One region of the Flavobacterium sp. Sr18 genome, then DNA from elsewhere that is predicted to be linked to it. Evidence: riboswitches for the same ligand, from Rfam matches in the RefSeq annotation. Region 1 holds a riboswitch; each other region holds the start of a gene.

Region 1 (6,816 bases):
ATGTTTAATTGCTTCCCAAACCGGAATTGCAGGCTGTGTGATTATTGAAGACGAAGTTACTATTTGGGGACAAGTAGGAACGACCAGCGGAATAACAATAGGAGCTAAGGCAGTGATTATGGGACAAACTGGTGTCACAAAATCTGTTGAAGGTGGGAAATCCTATTTTGGTACTCCAATAGAAGAATCAAGAGAAAAATTGAAACAACTGGCTAATATCAAGAAGATACCAGAAATTCTTAATAAACTAAAGTAATATGTCTGCTAAAGAAATCGTTCAGCAATTTTACAAATCAGATGCTCTCATCGATAGCGAGGTCATAAAAGATTTTTTGCATCCTGAAGTTATCGTTGAATGGAACAGTAGCAAAGGATTAGTTCAATTGAATTATGATTCTTTGGTAAGTTTATCCAATGATTTGAGTAAGGCATATGTACGTTCTAAAGTTCGTATTAGTCATATTATTTCTGAAAATGATTTAATTTCAGTTCGGTATTCTCATTTTGTGAAAACGATTGAGAATCCAAGAGAAGAGATGTTATTGGCACATTTTATTGTTATTTGGCAAATAAAAGACAATAAATTATTTCGAGGGTATCAAATGAGTCAATTATCATAATTTAGTGTCAAAAAACTGAATGCCGAAGATTGATTAGTGCTTACTATTTTATACTTTTGCATAACCATTTTAAAAACTACATAAAAAATATATCATGAGTGTTTTAGTTAATAAAGATTCCAAAATAATTGTTCAAGGTTTTACAGGAAGCGAAGGAACTTTCCATGCTTCTCAAATGATTGAGTACGGTACTAACGTTGTTGGTGGTGTAACTCCAGGAAAAGGGGGAACAACTCATTTAGACAGACCAGTTTTCAATACTGTAAAAGACGCTGTAGAACAAGCGGGTGCTGATACAACTATCATTTTTGTACCGCCGGCTTTTGCTGCAGATGCAATTATGGAAGCTGCAGATGCTGGTATAAAAGTGATTATTGCAATTACTGAAGGAATTCCTGTTGCTGACATGATAAAAGCAAATAGTTACGTTAAAGAAAGAAACGCAAGATTAATCGGTCCGAACTGTCCTGGAATTATTACTCCGGGTGAAGCTAAAGTTGGTATTATGCCAGGTTTTGTTTTTAAGAAAGGAACCGTTGGTATTGTTTCTAAATCTGGAACATTAACGTATGAAGCTGCTGACCAAGTTGTAAAACAAGGATTAGGAATCACTACTGCAATTGGTATTGGTGGAGATCCAATCATTGGAACTACTACAAAAGAAGCGGTTGAATTATTGATGAATGACCCAGAAACAGAATGTATCGTAATGATCGGTGAAATTGGTGGACAATTAGAAGCGGATGCTGCTCATTGGATTAAAGCTGATGGTAACCGTAAACCAGTTGTGGGTTTCATCGCAGGAGTTACGGCTCCTCCAGGACGTACAATGGGACATGCTGGTGCAATCGTTGGTGGATCTGATGATACTGCTGAAGCTAAAAAACAAATCATGAGAGAATGTGGAATTCACGTAGTAGATTCTCCAGCTGAAATTGGTAAAAAAGTAAAAGAAGTTTTAGGTTAATCTAAACTCCAATTAAATATTTTTAAAAGCCTCACAATTTGTGGGGCTTTTTTATTATTAATTGAATTAAAGAAATATCTTTGCACTTTATTAAATATTTCTGTTTTTGCAGATTCAATTGTAATAAGAACAAACATAAACGAATGGTTTCTAATGGACCTCACGATTTTGTGGGGTATTTTTTTGTCGAAACCAGTTCAAATAAAAATAAAATAATATGTACAAAGAGTTAAAAAATTTCAAGGTTACCAATCAGTTTTCATTTACTACAGAAGATAGTTTAGCAGAAGTTTGCAACGCATCAGAAGGTTCTGGAGTATTTTTAGTGTATTCAGTAGGTGATGAAAAAGAACTAATTATGGTTGGTTCTACTGGAACTGTTCAAAATAATGGAACTTTGAAAATTAAAAATGGTGGTTTGAACGATAAAATCGTTGAAGGACACCAATTTGCAAAAACAGGAAGAAAATATTCTTGGCCAGCACAAATGAAAATTGAAAATATCAGCACGCTAGAAGTAGTTTGGTATGAAACATTCAATGATGAAACTAAAGTGATTCCAACATTCGTAGAAGGACAAGTTTTACAAAACTTTCTTGATGAAAATGGAAGATTACCAAAATGGAATGTAGCTTTCTAAAAGTTAACAACTGTTTTTCAGTATTTTATATTTAAGCGCTACATTTTTATGTGGCGCTTTTTTTGTTTTATTATTTTTTTGAATGAAATTCAAAATATTTCATAAATAATTAATTACTTTTGCACCCGTTATCACGAATCCTTCAATAGGATAGCAACCTGCAACAACAAGCAAGGTGCTAAAACGATAAGCCAAATCCTTTGGAAAAAATGTTGTTTACATTCCCATATTTAGCTTTGTTTTTCGTCATAATTTTTAATTTAAAATTATTTTTATGACTTTATTTTCTAAAGAAAAAGGAAATGCCTTTGCCTTGATTCCTTTATTTGTTTTTATTTTTACTTTTTTAGGAGCGGGAATTATTTTGAATGATTTTTATGCTTTCCCATCTCCAGTAGCTGTTTTAGTTGGTATAATCGCCGCTTTTTTATTATTCAAATCCTCAACTGAGGATAAAGTTGAAACGTTAATCGCAGGTTGTGGCGAAAGTAAAATCATGACCATGTGTTTAATTTACTTGCTAGCGGGAGCGTTCGCAGTGGTAAGTAAAGCAATGGGCGGAGTTGACGCTGTGGTGAATCTTGGAATAAATACTATCGACGTTGCTTACTTTCCGTTAGGTATTTTCTTGATTGCTTCTTTTTTATCAACTGCTACAGGAACTTCAGTAGGTGCAATTGTAGCGATTGGTCCAATCGCTGTCGCATTAGCTGATAAAAGTGGCGCTTCATTACCGCTTATATCTGGCGCTTTATTAGGTGGTTCTATGCTTGGTGACAATCTTTCCATGATTTCTGATACTACTATTGCAGCAACGCAATCCTTAGGATGTGATCTAAAAGACAAGTTCAAAATCAACTTGTTTATTGCTTTTCCAGCTGCAGTTTTTACTATTCTGGTTTTCTTTTATCTTGGTTTGAACTCGGATATTGTGACTGTTGCCATTGCAAAAAGTGATTTTTCTTGGATTGCAATCGTACCTTATATTTTAGTAATCGTATTGGCTGTTGTGGGTGTTAATGTATTTTCAACATTGCTTATTGGTACTTTATTAGCAGGTATTATAGGATATTTTGGTGGTTCATTTACGCTGATGGAATTTACGCAAAAGATATATGAAGGTTTTACCAGTATGACCGATATTTTCTTATTGTCAATGCTAACGGGTGGTTTAGCTGCTATGGTAGATAAAGCGGGTGGAATAACGTATTTATTAGTTCAAATTAAAAAAAGAATTAAAAGTAAAAAATCAGCTCAAGCGGGAATTGGCGCTATAGTAGGTTTTGCTAATTTAGCTATAGCGAATAATACGGTTTCTATTGTAATTACAGGGCCAATTGCTAAAGAAATTAATGATGAGTACGAATTAAATCCTAAAAAAACGGCTGCAATTCTGGATATTTTCTCGTGTATAATTCAAGGGATTTTACCTTATGGCGCTCAAGTATTGCTTATATTGAGCTACGCTAACGGGAAATTAGATTTCTTTGACTTAATTAGTAATGCATGGTATCATCTATTTCTACTAGTTTTTACATTAGTGGCTATTTACAGTTCGTTTTGGGACAAATGGACAAAGCGATTCTTTAAAATTTAAGAGTTGAATTTTGACTGTTATTGCTTTTGAATTTTTTTTAAAAAGGGAATTATTATATATTTGACGGGTGTAAGATAGCCCTGATAGCAGTGAAAATCCTTTTATGTAAGCGATAGCGGTCATAAAAGATTGAAGCGGATAGCAGGAATAGCTCCAAATAAAATTTAAACTAATTTTTGAATATGAAATTACTAGAAGGAAAAGTTGCCATAATTACTGGTGCGAGTAGAGGAATTGGAAAAGGAATTGCTGAAGTTTTTGCAAAACATGGTGCAAATGTAGCCTTTACATATAGTTCATCAGTAGAATCTGCTTTGGCTCTTGAAAATGAATTGAATGCTCTTGGAATTAAAGCCAAAGGATATCAATCGAATGCAGCCGATTTTAATGAAGCGCAAACTCTTGTAGACGCGGTTATAGCTGAATTTGGAACGGTTGATATTCTTATAAACAATGCCGGAATTACCAAAGACAATCTTTTGATGCGTATGTCTGAAGGCGATTTTGATCAAGTAATTGATGTTAACTTGAAATCGGTTTTTAATATGACTAAAGCCATCCAACGTACTTTCTTGAAACAACGTTCTGGCTCAATTATCAATATGAGTTCTGTTGTGGGAGTAAAAGGAAATGCTGGACAAACGAATTATGCTGCTTCAAAAGCGGGAGTTATTGGTTTTTCTAAATCAGTAGCATTGGAATTAGGATCACGTAATATTCGTTGTAATGTAATTGCTCCAGGATTTATAGAAACAGAAATGACGGCTAAATTAAACGAAGATGTTGTAAAAGGGTGGAGAGATGGAATTCCGTTGAAACGTGGCGGAACGACTGAAGATGTGGCTAATGCATGTCTTTTCTTTGCTTCAGATATGAGCGCGTATGTAACTGGACAGGTTATGAATGTTTGTGGGGGAATGCTTACTTAAAAATTAATTGAAAGATTGTAAAATTCAAAGATTTAAAGATTTTTGAACTATGTAATTAATTTTTAATCATTAAATCCTTCAATCTTTTAATAAAGAATAAATGACAACAAACACGCTACTATTATTACTGCTTTCTTTACTAATAGCTGGCGGATTGTCGTTTTTTCAATACATCTACAAAGCCAAAAACAAATCGAAAATCGGTTGGTTTTTGGCTTTTTTGCGTTTTTCATCCATTTTTGGAATTTTATTGTTGTTGATTAATCCAATAGTAACTAAAAATACGCTTGAAACGGTAAAAACGCCTTTGCCTATTGTTGTTGATAATTCGAGTTCTATTTCTTTTTTGAATGCCAATGAAAAAGCATTAGAATTGTATAAAAAAATACAATCAAACTCTGATTTACAAGAGAAATTTGATGTGCAATCGTATCAGTTTTCCGATGACTTTGAACTTACAGAAGCTTTTGATTTTAAAGGAACTCAAACTAATATTGATGTTGTTGCCAAAAATCTAAAAAGCATTTATAAAAATACAACATATCCAACGGTTTTGATTACAGATGGAAATCAAACTTCGGGTAATGATTATGTCTACAGTTTTGATGCTGTAAATAAAGTATATCCTGTGATTGTAGGCGATACAACGACTTTTTTAGATTTCAAAATCAATCAACTAAACGTTAATAAATATGCTTTTCATAAGAATAAATTTCCTGTAGAAGCTTTTTTACAGTATTCAGGAACCAAAAGTGTAACTGCTGATTTTGTTATTTCACAGGGAAATTCGGTGTTTAGTAAACAATCAATTACTTTTTCTCCCTCTAAGAAAACAGCAACTGTAAACATACTTTTACCGGCTGATAAAATAGGATTGCAGGTTTTTAAAGCTACAATATTATCAAAAGAAAAAGAAAAAAACACGTATAATAACACTAAGAATTTTGCGGTTGAAGTCATAGACCAAAAAACAAATATTGCTATTATTTCAGCTATAAGTCATCCTGATTTAGGCGCGATGAAAAGAGCAATTGAATCGAATGTACAGCGTAAAGTAACGATTGTTAAACCAAATGAAATCAAATCATTACAAGATTATAATGTTTTGATTTTATACCAACCAACGACTGAATTCAAAACTATTTTTGAGAATAATAAAGTTGTCGGAATTAATACATTTATTATTACTGGAAACAACACTGATTTTAATTTTCTGAATCAGCAGCAAGATAATTTGAACTTTAAAATGAGCGGACAAAAAGAAGATTATTTGTCGGTTTTTAATGGGCAGTTTAATTTATTTGCAGCTGACAATATTGGGTTTGAAAATTTACCGCCTTTGCAAAATGCTTTTGGAACTGTAACTACAAAAGGAGTGGTGTCTGTTTTACTTTCGTCCAAAATCAGAGCTATAGATACTAATTCACCTTTGTTGGCTTTTGCCGAAAATCAGGGCAAAAGAGCCGCTTATCTTTTAGGAGAAAACAGTTGGAAATGGCGTTTACAAACCCATGTCAACAATCAATCCTTTGAAAAATATGATGTTTTCATCGATAAGATTATTCAATTTTTGGCTTCTAATAATTCTAAAAAATCACTGGTGGTTGAACATGAAAGCTTCTATAATTCAGGTGAAGCCATTGAAATAACCGCTCAATTTTTTAATAAAAATTATGAGTTCGATGAAAAAGCCCGTTTGACAATTGCGGTGACCAATACCAAAACGAAGCAAACTAAAAATTACGATTTATTAAAAGGAAATAATTCCTATAAAGTCAATCTTGATGGATTGAAAGCGGGTTCTTATGCGTTTACTGTCAAAGAATTGAATTCAAAAACGACCTATTCCAGTAATTTTGAAATTCTTGATTTTAATATCGAAAAGCAATTCGTCAATCCCGATGTGGAGAAATTGACACAATTAGCCACGCAAACGCAAGGAAAAGCTTTTTTCACAGACCAAGTTGATGTGTTGATTAAAACGCTTTTAGAAAATGACGAATACAAAGCGATAGAGAAGAACATTGTTACTAAAACTCCTTTGATAGATTGGATTTGGTTAT
Region 2 (6,816 bases), 1.7 Mb from region 1:
GGAGCAGAAAAAGTTTTAGTAACTGTTTCTGGAGTACGACCCATGTGTCCGTAAGCAGCAGTTTCGCTATAAATTGGATTTCTTAATTTCAAACGTTGCTCAATAAAGTAAGGACGCATATCAAAAATAGCTTCTACTTTTTTGGCGATTTCACCATTGGTCATATTCACTTTTGAAGTTCCATAGGTATCAATAAAAATACCCATTGGTTTTGCTACACCAATAGCATACGAAACTTGTACTAAAATCTCGTCAGCAACACCCGCAGCAACTAAGTTTTTAGCGATATGACGTGTTGCATAAGCAGCACTTCTATCTACTTTACTTGGATCTTTACCAGAGAAGGCACCACCACCGTGAGCACCTTTTCCACCGTAAGTATCCACAATGATTTTTCTTCCTGTCAATCCAGTATCTCCGTGTGGTCCACCAATTACGAATTTTCCAGTTGGATTAATATGGTATTGGATAGCAGCATTGAATAAATGAGCGTGAGCTGGATTTTTTGCAATGATTCTTGGAATCAAAATTTCAACAAGATCTTTTTTGATTTTTGCAAGCATCGTCGCTTCTTCGTCAAAATCATCATGTTGTGTCGAGATTACAATAGCATCAATACGAGTTGGCTTGTTGTCATCGCTGTATTCTAAAGTCACTTGTGATTTAGCATCAGGACGCAAATACGTAATTTCGTTATTTTCACGTCTTAAAATAGCTAATTCTTGCAATAATTTATGAGATAGATCAAGTGCCAATGGCATATAATTTTCTGTTTCATTAGTAGCATAACCAAACATCATTCCTTGGTCACCAGCGCCTTGCTCTTCAGGATTTTTTCTGTCAACACCCTGATTAATGTCAGCAGATTGTTCGTGAATAGCAGAAAGGATTCCACAAGAATTGGCTTCAAACATGTATTCGCTTTTTGTGTAACCAATTTTTCTGATTACGTCACGAGCGATTTGTTGTACATCTAAATAAGTATTTGATTTTACTTCTCCAGCCAAAATTACCTGGCCAGTAGTTACTAAAGTTTCGCAAGCTACTTTTGAATCAGCATCAAATGCCAAAAAATTATCAATTAATGCGTCTGAAATTTGATCTGCAATTTTGTCTGGGTGTCCTTCGCTTACAGATTCTGACGTAAATAAATAGGCCATAATAGTTATTATTTTTAAATTAAGCGAGAAAAAATAATTGCTGAAAAGGACTAAAGTAGGGTTCCTGCTTTAGCATTTTTTCTACTGAAAAATTTTCAGCATCCATAATGAATTTGTTTCATTATGAAGAGGTTGCAATCAGTTCAAATTTTTCCTCTTGTATTCGTGTGCAAATGTATGAAACCATTTTGAATTGCAAATTAATCTTAACTTTTTTTTGCGGATAATTCTTTTTTCAGGTTCTCTTGCTTGCCAAAATTAATAGTGGTAGGATTTCGATAAATATTTTTGAAAATTATTTGGATTTTTAAAAAATAATTTGCAAATTTGAATATATAAAAAAGTAAAAGATGAAATTTAATATTTGTAATATGTTTAAAGTCGCGCAGGATAATTCCTGAGGGTCGCTTATTGCATAATTTTAAATTAAATTATATAGCAAAAGCTTCCCAGATAACGGGAAGCTTTTTTTTTGAATACAACGGAGATAATAGCACAGAAATAAAAAATATAAATGAATAACATAAAATTCCAGTTTACAAATAATTCAACTGTCAATACGATGATTGCTGCAAATGCCATTATGTGTATTTGCGTCTGTTGATTCCAAAAGTATAAGTTTACAAACAACTTAAAACCCTTTTGGATATACATCTAAAAGGGTTTTTTATTTTAAGAATATATTTTAATTTTAAAAAACATAATGCGAATAAAACCAACAACGAATTAAAAACCTAACATCTAAAAATTATGAGCACAACTAAGTATTTTCCAAAAACATTCCAATTATTAGAGAGGATTAATAACAGGAATAAAAAACAAGAGGAGAACAATCCAAAAAATGAATTGATTCATCCTAGATTTGAAATTTCCAAAAATGATGCTTTGGCACAAAAAATAGTGCCTAATTCATTACTTTTTCTAATGTATTCACAAGAGAATGAAGCGCTTTTTATTTAAGAAATCCGAATTCATTTTCGGTTTTGAGATTTTCAAAAAAGTATTTAAAATTGTTGTTTTGACGAGGTGAGAACTGTAATTAGTTTGTAATGCTTCGTCAAAATAACATTTGTATGTTTATTGTTTTCAGGTTTTTATTTGAACCATACAAAGAAATCGATTGCGTATAAAAATTTGGTTGTTAAAAAAATTAGTGCTTAATTTGCAATCATAAGTTCACAAACGTATTGAAATGTTATAAAGAAAGGCAGAGGGATTAGACCCGATGAAGCCTTAGCAACCCTTCGATTTATCGAAGAAGGTGCTGCATTCTACCACGCTCATCGTGGAAAGATAACACTAAGAAATTGTCTAGATAACTCCTAGCTTTCTTTCTAATATTTCCAAACACAAGTCAAAAATCATAAAAGATTTGCAATTGGAAAATAAACCAACATCTATTACATTACAAAATTTCACCACCGAAAGTGGCGCTTTTTATGCTTCCTTAAACTTAAGTTTTCAAGTTTTTGGACCTGAATTGCATACTGCTCCAATCGTTTTGGTCAATCATGCTTTAACCGGAAATTCACATGTTGTGGGCGAAAATGGTTGGTGGAATGATTTGATTGGCGCTAATAAAACTATAGATACCACAAAATATACGATACTTGCTTTTAATGTTCCCGGAAATGGATTTGATGGTTTTATCATTGAAAATTATTCGGACTTTAACACCAGAGATATTGCTAGAATTTTTATTGAAGGAATTCAGCTTTTGGAAATTAAAAAACTATACGCCATTATTGGCGGTTCTGTGGGCGGAGGAATTGCTTGGGAAATGGTCGCATTAGAACCAAAAATCACACAACATTTAATTCCTATTGCAACCGATTGGAAATCGACAGACTGGTTAATTGCAAACTGTTTTTTGCAGGAACAAATTTTGAAAAATTCTTCGAAACCTATTGAAGATGCACGAACTCATGCTATGCTTTGCTATCGAACACCAGAGTCTTTTGCTGCAAAATTTCAGCGAACCACCAATGAAGAATTAGCCATTTTTAATGTGGAAAGTTGGTTGCTGCATCATGGCGAAAAATTACAGAAACGTTTTCAAATCTCATCTTATAAAATGATGAATCAACTGTTGAAGACGATAGATATTACCAGAAATAGTGATTCATTCGAAGAAATAACGTCAAAAATTGAAGCTGAGATTCATATTATTGGAATCAATTCAGACTTGTTTTTTACTGCAAATGAAAATAAAGCTACTTACGAGGAATTAAAAAAATATAAAAACAAGGTCAGTTATCAAGAAATTATTTCCATTCACGGACACGACGCTTTTTTGATAGAATACAAACAATTACACAATTTGCTTCAGGATATATTCTAAGCCAAAAAACACAACACAATGAAAATATTAAAATTTGGAGGTAAATCTTTATCGAATGGTGACGGAATAAATAAAGTGGTTGCTATTATTACTGATAAAGTAAATCAAGGAGAGGAAATTGCAATTGTGGTTTCAGCAAGAGGAAATGCCACAGATGAACTAGAAGAAATTTTAAAGGTTGCGGCTACTAATAAGGATTATAAACTGCTGTTTGAGGATTTTAAAAAATACCAACAAGATGAATATGAGAACGTGGATTTGTCTGAGGAATTCAATGTTCTGGAGAAATTATTTGAAGGCGTAAGTTTAATTGGGGATTACAGTAACAAAATTAAAGACCAGGTTTTATCTAAAGGAGAATTACTTTCTGCAAAATTATTGACGGCAATCTTAATTGAAAACGGAATAAATGCTCGCTTTGCAGATACCAGAGAATTGATTAAAACCGATTCAAAATTTGGTGATGCGCAACCTTTAGAACAAATTTCGAAGAAAAACGTAATCAATTATTTTAAGAAGAATAACGGAACAACCGTGAATATTATTACAGGTTTCATCGGTTCTAATAATAATAATGACACGACCACTTTAGGAAGAAACGGCAGTAATTATACCGCTTCGTTGATAGCGAATTACTTAAATGCGGACGAATTACAGAATTACACACACGTAGACGGAATTTATACCGCTAATCCGGACTTAGTGCTTGATGCAAAAAAAATCGATCATTTGTCGTTTAACGAAGCCAATGAAATAGCCAATTTTGGTGCAACGATTCTTCATGCCAAAACGATTATCCCTTTATTGGAAAAAAACATTCCTCTTCGTATTTTGAATACTTTCAACCATGAAAATAAAGGAACATTAATTACTTCTAATTCTAATAAAGAAGGCATTAAAACACTTTCGGTACTTGAAAATGTGTCTTTAGTGAATCTGGAAGGAAGAGGATTATTAGGAAAAACTGGCGTTGATGCCCGTATTTTCAGAGTGATGGGTGACAATGATATTAGTGTGAGTATTATTTCTCAAGGTTCTTCAGAACGAGGAATTGGTTTAGTGGTAGCTGCTGATAAAGCGACTAAAGCCATGATTGAACTAGAGAAAGAATTCGAAAATGATTTCTATTCTAAAGATGTGAATAAAATCACGGTGACCGATGATGTTTCGGTAATTTCTATCATTGGACAGGATTTGAGTACGTTTCACAAGCCTTATACGGCGTTGATAAAAAATAAAATTGTCCCGATTCTTTTCAATAATACGGTTACAGGTAAAAACGTGAGTTTGGTGGTGAAAAAATCGCAACTGAACAAAGCCTTAAATGTGATTCACGGTGAGATTTTTGGAGTTTCAAAGAAAATTAATATCGCTATTTTCGGACATGGTTTAGTAGGGGGAACGTTGATTAACCAAATATTGGAATCAGCAGCAACCATCGAAAAAAGAAAAGACATCAAACTGAATGTTTTTGCGATTGCCAATTCTAGTAATGTACTTTTAAATAAAAATGGGGTTACTCCAAATTGGAAAAATGAAATTCAAAACAATGGATTTTCTTACACTATTGATGATGTAATTGCATACGCAAACGAGCATCACTTAGAGAATTTGATTGCAATTGACAACACGGCAAGTGCCACATTTGTTGAAAATTATATTCCTCTAGCAGAAAGTAGCTTTGATTTGATTTCATCTAATAAAGTAGCCAATACATTAAATTATAGTTTTTATAAAAAATTACGAAAAGTGCTAGCAGATAATCAAAAGAGTTATCTTTATGAAACGAATGTTGGAGCGGGATTACCATTGATTGATACGATTAAATTATTGCATCTTTCTGGAGAAAATATTACTAAGATTAAGGGTGTTTTCTCAGGAACATTGAGTTATTTGTTTAATAATTTTTCTGCAAAAGACGCTCCGTTCAGCGAAATATTGAAAGAAGCGATTGAAAACGGATATACTGAGCCGGATCCAAGAGAGGACTTGTGCGGGAATGATGTAGGTAGAAAATTATTGATTTTGGCCAGGGAATTGGACTTGCAAAATGAATTTGAAGAAATTGATATTCAAAATTTAATTCCAGAACATTTGCGTGAAGGTGATGTTTCTGATTTCTTGAATAAATTGACGGAGTTTGATCCAATTTATGCTAAAATAAAAGCCGAGCAAAAGCCAAATCACGTATTGCGATACATAGGCGAATTGTCAGGCGATTTGCAAAATGACAAAGGTAATTTGGAAGTGAAATTAGTTTCGGTTCCTTCAGATACTGCCTTAGGCGGGCTGAAAGGTTCGGATTCTTTCTTCGAAATTTACACAGAGTCTTATGGAGACCGACCTATTGTGATCCAAGGCGCAGGCGCAGGATCAGCAGTGACCGCGAGAGGAGTTTTTGGCGATATTTTGAGGTTGTCGGATAAAGGATAATGATTTAAGATTGCGGATTAACGATTTTTGATTGCAGATATATAAAACAAGAATGCGTGTATTTTTGCGTTAGCAAATCCGTTTTATCTTCGTCCAATAAAATATAAATTATAAAAAAAGGGACTGCCTCCAGTCTTGGCTCCCTTCCCTTCGGGGAGGGTTGGGGAGGGGAATAATATGAAAATAACATTAAACAGAATAAACGACAATTTCCATTTCGAATTAAAAAATGAAAGAGGACATATAGTTAACGTTGATAGCCGACCAGAGTTTGGCGGAAATGATATGGGCGCAAGTCCAATGGAATTAGTATTGATGGGTGTTGCGGGTTGCAGTGCTATTGATATGATTTCAATTTTGAAAAAACAACGTCAGGAAATCACCTCTTTCAAAGCTGAGGTAGAAGGAGAACGCGTACAAGTTGGAGAAGCGAAACCATTCAAGGATATTCACATTGTGTTTTATTTGGAAGGTCCCATCAATGAAGAAAAAGCAGCCAGAGCCGCACAACTTTCTTTCGAAAAGTACTGTTCGGTTTCTAAAACATTAGAGCCAACAGCAACTATACATTACAAAGTAGTTTTGAATAATAAACCATTGTAGTTTAAGCAAAGTGTTTGGATTTAACCAACAACTTTAAGCCTTAAACCTTAAACGATAAAAAAATGAACGATCAAGAATTTGGTTTTGAAACCCAAGCCATACGCAACCAATTAGAAAGAACACAATTTTTAGAGCACTCAGTGCCTTTGTATTTAACTTCCAGTTTTGTATTTGAAGATGCCGAAGATATGCGTGCTTCTTTTGCCGAAGAAAAAGACAGAAATATTTACAGCCGTTATAGTAACCCAAACACCAACGAATTTGTTGATAAAGTTTGTG
Region 3 (6,816 bases), 1.7 Mb from region 1:
TAAAATTACACAACCTCAACGTACTTATTGTGGGTGGCGGAAATGTGGGTTTAGAAAAATTATCTTTCATGTTGAAATCAAGTCCAAACGCCAATGTTGAGGTGGTGGCGCCAAAGTTTTTACCAGAACTGGAAAGCCTCGCTGCAAAACATCCTTCGGTACAATTGACGTATAGAAAATTCAATCGATGGATGCTTCGCAAACGCAACATGGTTATTGCTTGTACGGATGATTTGAAAGTGAATAAAAGGATTTATGATTTATCCAGAAAAAGATATTTGATTTGCAATATTGCGGATACACCGCCATTATGTGATTATTATTTGGGCGGAATTGTGACCAAAGGAAATGTAAAAATCGCAATTTCAACCAATGGAAAATCACCAACAACTGCCAAAAGATTACGGGAGTTTTTTGAAGAAATCATTCCGGACGATATTAATAAAATGGTTGAAAATCTAAATGAATATCGCAAAACCCTAAAAGGGAATTTTGAAGAAAAAGTTCAAAAAATGAATGAAATCACCGAGTCGTTGAAGAATAAAGAACCAAGAGAATAGCATAAAGAACAAAAAATCCGACTGATATTTATCATTTAAAGTAATAAAAATCAATCGTTCATTTGCAATTAAATAGTTAAGCACAATTACATTACATAAATAATAAAAAAATGATTAAAACAGATATACTTATAATAGGAGCGGGACCTACGGGTTTATTTGCAGTTTTTGAAGCAGGATTGTTAAAATTAAAATGTCATATTTTGGATGCTTTGCCACAAGCGGGCGGACAATTATCTGAATTATATCCTAAAAAACCTATTTATGATATTCCAGGATTTCCTGAAGTATTAGCGGGAGATTTAGTAGATAATCTAATGGAGCAAATCAAGCAATTCGAACCGGGATTTACCCTTGGTGAACGTGCTGAAACCATTGAAAAGCAAGAAGACGGAACTTTTATTGTAACTTCTAATAAAGGAAAAAAATTCCATGCACCTGTAGTAGCTATTGCGGGTGGATTAGGAAGTTTTGAACCAAGAAAACCATTAATCGAAGATATCGAATTTTATGAAGATAAAGGAATTAAATACTTTATCAAAAATCCAGAGAAATTCAGAGATAAAAAAGTTGTAATCGCTGGAGGAGGAGATTCAGCTTTGGACTGGAGTATTTTCTTGTCGAATGTAGCTTCTGAAGTGACTTTGATTCACCGTAGAAACGAATTCAGGGGTGCTTTAGATTCTGTAGAAAAAGTACAGGAATTGAAAAATTCCGGTAAAATAAAAATGATTACCCCTGGAGAAGTAGTAGGTTTAAAAGGAGCTGAGCATCTTGAGGCAGTAGTAGTCGAAGAAAATGGCGCACAACGCACCATCGAAACCGATTATTTTATTCCGCTTTTTGGTCTTACGCCAAAGTTAGGTCCTATCGGCGACTGGGGATTAGAAATCGAAAAGAACGCCATCAAAGTAAACAACGCTTTAGATTACCAAACCAATATTCCAGGAATTTTTGCCATTGGTGACGTTAATACCTATCCTGGAAAATTAAAATTGATTCTTTGTGGTTTCCACGAAGCAACATTAATGTGTCAGGCAGCCTACCAAATTATCAATCCAGGTAAGAGATATGTATTGAAATACACTACAGTTTCCGGTGTTGACGGATTCGACGGAACTCGTAAAGAAGCTCCAAAAGCCGTGGTGAAAGCAATAGTTTAACAACTTAGCCCAAACTAGTTAAAAAATTAAGCGCTAATACTTGCAAGTATTAGCGCTTTGTCTTTACTTTGCACTGTTCCTATATTTATTGAAAGTTATCACGAAAGGCGGAGGGAAAGACCCAATGAAACCTTAGCAACCCTTTATCTTTAAAGAAGGTGCTACATTCTACTTTGTACTGAACAGTTTCAGTATCTAAGATAGATAACACACGAATACTCACTTAGTATTTCTCAAACCTTTTCTTGACAACATATATTTTTTTAGCCTGCTGAATTAATTTCAGTATCAGGAGCGAACAATTGGCGTTTTTTTGCCAATACCGTTCCCGCTTTCCGTTGCAATCTTTCTCGTCCTGAACTTGTTTCAGGATCCTGAAACAAGTTCAGGACGAGAAAGGATTTTCACTGCAAACAAAGTTCACTGAACTCCTATGAGAATAGAAATTAAGTGAAGTAATCGGGGCTAAAGAGCTTAAATAGTGAACTTTTGTAATTAATAATAAGCGCTTAATACTTAGTGTTTTGCGAGAATAAAACAAAAGATGTCAACAATTCAAGAAGCCATTAAAAAAAACATACTCGTACTCGATGGAGCTATGGGAACCATGTTGCAACGTTACAATTTTTCCGAAGAAGATTTTCGAGGCGAACGTTTCAAAGATTTTCCACATTCCTTAAAAGGAAATAACGATTTATTGTCACTGACACAACCCCAAGCGATTCGTGCTGTTCACGCAGCTTATTTTGAAGCTGGAGCAGATATCGTTGAAACCAATACTTTTTCTGGAACCACTATCGGAATGGCCGATTACCATCTCGAAGATTTGGTATATGAACTCAACTATGAATCAGCACGAATTGCTCGTGAAGTAGCTGATGAATTTACAGCCAAAAATCCGGACAAACCTCGTTTTGTTGCGGGTTCAATAGGACCAACAAACAGAACGGCAAGCATGTCGCCAGATGTAAACGATCCGGGTTACAGAGCCGTAACTTTCGATGATTTGCGTATTGCTTACAAACAACAAGTAGAAGCCTTAATTGACGGAGGAAGTGATTTACTTTTAGTAGAAACTATTTTCGACACGTTAAATGCAAAGGCCGCACTTTTCGCCATCGAAGAAGTCAAAGACGAACGTAATATCGATATTCCAATCATGGTTTCAGGAACAATTACAGATGCATCAGGAAGAACACTTTCCGGTCAAACTGTAGAAGCTTTTTTGGTTTCGGTTTCTCACATTCCATTGCTAAGTGTTGGTTTCAATTGTGCCTTGGGAGCTGATTTGCTGAAACCCTATTTGCAAACGTTGTCACAAAATACTTCATTCAATGTTTCGGCGCATCCTAATGCAGGATTGCCAAACGCTTTTGGAGAGTATGATGAAACACCAGAGCAAATGCAAGCTTTCATCAAAGAATATTTAGACGATAATTTAGTCAATATCATAGGCGGTTGTTGCGGAACAACGCCAGAACATATTAAGTTAATTGCTGATATCGCTAAGGAGTACAAGCCCAGAGTTTCGACAGCGACGATGTAACCAAGAATGCCCGCGTGAGGGATAGCAGTGAAAAGCCCACAGTCTCGTCTTTTCGGACGAGACGAGGACTTGCAACGAATAGCCCGACCCTTTTTGGGTCACGCCCAAAATAATAATAAGATATACGAAACCTGAACGTTTGCTGAAATCGTGAAGGATCAAACAAAATAAAAATGGCACAAGCAGAAACTAGAAGAAACCTTGTTTTATCGGGATTAGAGCCTTTAATCATTACGCCGGAAAGCGTATTTGTGAATATTGGTGAACGTACAAATGTAACAGGTTCTAGAAAATTCCTTCGATTAATCAAGGAAGAAAAATACGAAGAAGCACTCAGTATTGCCAAAGAGCAAGTGGAAGGTGGCGCGCAAATCATCGATATTAATATGGATGAAGGAATGCTCGATGGCGAATATGCCATGACAAAATTCCTGAATTTGATTGCTGCAGAACCTGATATTTCCAGAGTTCCAATCATGATTGACAGCTCGAAATGGGATATCATCGAAGCGGGTTTAAAAGTGGTGCAAGGAAAGAGTGTTGTGAATTCTATTTCTTTAAAAGAAGGGGAAGAACAATTCATCCATCATGCTAAATTGATTAAGCGCTACGGAGCTGCTGCTATTATAATGGCATTTGATGAAACTGGACAAGCTGATAATTACGAACGTAGAGTTGAAATTTGCCAACGTTCGTATGATATTTTGGTAAACAAAGTTGGTTTTCCTCCGCAAGACATCATTTTCGATTTAAACATATTTCCAGTGGCAACAGGAATGGAAGAACACCGCTTGAATGCGTTGGATTTCTTTAGAGGAACCAAATGGGTTAGAGAAAATCTTCCTCATGCGCACATTAGCGGTGGCGTGAGTAATGTTTCGTTTTCGTTTAGAGGAAATGACACGGTTCGGGAAGCGATGCACTCAGTGTTTTTGTACCATGCGATTCAGCATGGTATGACTATGGGAATCGTGAATCCTGAAATGCTTTCTATCTACGACGAAATTCCAAAAGATTTGTTAGAACGTGTTGAGGATGTAATTTTAAACAGACGCGATGATGCAACGGAACGTTTGTTGGACTTTGCAGAAAATGTAAAGGGAGACGTAAAGAGTAATGAAAAAGCAGTTCAGGAATGGCGTTCGGGAACTATTCAGGAACGATTGACGCACTCGTTAGTAAAAGGCGTTGATGAATTTATAGAAATAGATGTTGAAGAAGCTAGACTTGCAGCAACAAAACCTATCGAAGTAATCGAAATCAACTTAATGGCAGGAATGAATGTTGTTGGGGATTTATTTGGTTCGGGAAAAATGTTTTTGCCACAAGTGGTGAAATCTGCTCGTGTAATGAAGAAAGCGGTAGCTTATTTATTGCCGTTTATTGAAGCCGAAAAAGATGGTGTTTCGAGTTTTGCAGGCCGTATCTTAATGGCTACTGTAAAAGGAGATGTGCACGATATTGGAAAAAATATTGTTTCAGTTGTTTTGGCTTGTAACAATTATGAAATCATCGATTTAGGTGTCATGGTCGCTCCCGAGAAAATCATCGCTGCCGCAATAGAGCACAACGTTGATATTATTGGTTTGAGCGGATTGATAACACCTTCGCTTGACGAAATGGTTTATTTGGCTAAAGAATTAGACAAAAGAAATATAAAAATTCCGGTGATGATTGGTGGAGCAACGACTTCACGAGCGCACACTGCCGTGAAAATTGCTCCACAATATAAATCGACTGTAATTCACGTAAATGATGCTTCAAGAGCCGTAACGGTTGCTGGAAATTTATTGAATAGTGAAAAGAAAATTTATGCAAGTGACATCAGAGCAGAATATGATGCTTTTAGAGAAACATTTTTAAATCGTTCACGCGACAAAAATTTCTTGACAATTGAGCAAGCTCGTGTTAATAAACTTAAATTAGATTGGGAAAACTACAATCCAATGAAACCTAATTTTATTGGAACAAAAACTATCGAAGTTGATTTGGATGTTTTGGTTCCGTACATTGATTGGACACCGTTTTTTAGAACCTGGGAATTGTTCGGGAAATATCCAGCGATTCTTACTGACAATGTTGTAGGGGAACAAGCTACTTCAGTTTTTGCGGATGCAAAGGAAATGTTGGAAGTTATTTTGAAAGAAAAGAAATTGACTGCCAAAGGAATTTACGGAATCTTTCCTGCAAATCAAGTAAATGATGATGATATTGAATTGAGCGATGAAAGTGGAACTGTATTAGAGAAATTCTTGACTCTGCGTCAGCAATCACAAAAAACCAAAGGTGCTCCAAATATTGCACTGTCGGATTTTATTGCTCCGAAAGACTGTGGTAAAACGGATTATATGGGTGCGTTTTGTGTAACGACCGGTTTTGGTGTGGATGAATGGGCGGCTGAATTCGAAAAAGATTTAGACGATTATAATTCGATTATGGTGAAAGCATTGGCGGATCGTTTTGCAGAAGCTTTTGCCGAATACCTTCACGAAAAAATCCGAAAGGAAATTTGGGGATACGCTGCTGATGAAAATTTATCTACTGAGGCTATGATTGAAGAGGTTTATAAAGGAATTCGCCCAGCACCGGGTTATCCGGCTTGTCCTGACCATTTAGAAAAGCCAACGATTTGGAAATTACTAAATGTAGAACAAGAAATAGGAGTGACTTTAACGGAAAGTATGGCGATGTGGCCGGCTTCATCGGTTTCTGGATATTATTTTGGAAACCCAGAAAGTAAGTATTTTGGACTTGGAAAAATAAAAGAAGACCAAGTTATTGATTACGCCAAAAGAAGAAGCGTTTCGACCGAAGTGGCTACGAAATGGTTGAACCCGAATATTGCGGATTAGAAATAGTTTAAAGTTGAAATTTTGTTTAAAGTTTAAAGTTTAAAGTTATTCGAGAGAACCTTAAACCTTAAACCTTAAACTTCAAACTAAAGAAAATGAAAGTAACACAACATATAGAAGCTGCAAAAGGAGAAACGTTGTTCTCCTTCGAAATTATTCCGCCTCAAAAAGGGAAAAGCATTCAGGAATTATACGATAATATTGATCCGTTGATGGAGTTCAAACCGCCATTTATAGATGTAACCACTTCTCGCGAAGAGTTTATTTATGTCGATAAAGGGAATGGATTATTGGAAAAAAAACTGACCAGAATGCGTCCTGGAACTCTTGGAATTTGTGCTTCAATCAAGCATAAATATAATGTGGATACAGTTCCTCATGTGCTTTGCGGTGGTTTTACCAAAGAAGAAACCGAATATTTATTAGTCGATTGTCATTATCTGGGAATTGATAATGTGATGGCTTTGCGTGGCGATGCGATGAAGGACGAACAGTCTTTTGTTCCTAAATTAGGAGGGAATGATTTTGCAGTTGATTTGGTCAAACAAATTAACCAATTGAATTGCGGAAAGTACCTGCATGACGTGATGGATGTTGATAACAAAGCTAATTTTTGTATTGGTGTTGCGGGATATCCGGAGAAACATTTAGAATCTCCCTCTTTAATTTCAGATTTGAAAAGACTGAAAGAAAAA

What was found. A riboswitch is a leader RNA that binds a small molecule or an ion and turns the genes downstream of it on or off. The one in region 1 is predicted to bind S-adenosylmethionine.
Region 2: another riboswitch for S-adenosylmethionine. It lies ahead of G7A72_RS11085 (alpha/beta fold hydrolase); the one in region 1 lies ahead of G7A72_RS02120 (Na+/H+ antiporter NhaC family protein).
Region 3: another riboswitch for S-adenosylmethionine. It lies ahead of G7A72_RS11150 (homocysteine S-methyltransferase family protein); the one in region 1 lies ahead of G7A72_RS02120 (Na+/H+ antiporter NhaC family protein).

The regions. Positions count from the first base shown of each region.
Region 1 is NZ_CP049329.1:455,063-461,878, reverse strand. Features, by position in the region: gene G7A72_RS02140 (UDP-3-O-(3-hydroxymyristoyl)glucosamine N-acyltransferase) at 1-256, shown strand, start outside; gene G7A72_RS02135 (hypothetical protein) at 258-620, shown strand; gene sucD (succinate--CoA ligase subunit alpha) at 715-1,587, shown strand; gene G7A72_RS02125 (hypothetical protein) at 1,805-2,227, shown strand; SAM-I-IV-variant riboswitch at 2,351-2,447, shown strand; gene G7A72_RS02120 (Na+/H+ antiporter NhaC family protein) at 2,502-3,824, shown strand; gene fabG (3-oxoacyl-[acyl-carrier-protein] reductase) at 4,007-4,753, shown strand; gene G7A72_RS02110 (hypothetical protein) at 4,854-6,816, shown strand, end outside.
Region 2 is NZ_CP049329.1:2,512,317-2,519,132, forward strand. Features, by position in the region: gene metK (methionine adenosyltransferase) at 1-1,160, opposite strand, end outside; gene G7A72_RS11080 (hypothetical protein) at 1,911-2,120, shown strand; SAM riboswitch class I at 2,353-2,460, shown strand; gene G7A72_RS11085 (alpha/beta fold hydrolase) at 2,539-3,501, shown strand; gene thrA (bifunctional aspartate kinase/homoserine dehydrogenase I) at 3,520-5,934, shown strand; gene G7A72_RS11095 (OsmC family protein) at 6,112-6,537, shown strand; gene G7A72_RS11100 (PLP-dependent aspartate aminotransferase family protein) at 6,600-6,816, shown strand, end outside.
Region 3 is NZ_CP049329.1:2,527,656-2,534,471, forward strand. Features, by position in the region: gene G7A72_RS11140 (bifunctional precorrin-2 dehydrogenase/sirohydrochlorin ferrochelatase) at 1-560, shown strand, start outside; gene G7A72_RS11145 (NAD(P)/FAD-dependent oxidoreductase) at 671-1,723, shown strand; SAM riboswitch class I at 1,816-1,934, shown strand; gene G7A72_RS11150 (homocysteine S-methyltransferase family protein) at 2,268-3,269, shown strand; gene metH (methionine synthase) at 3,443-6,121, shown strand; gene metF (methylenetetrahydrofolate reductase [NAD(P)H]) at 6,217-6,816, shown strand, end outside.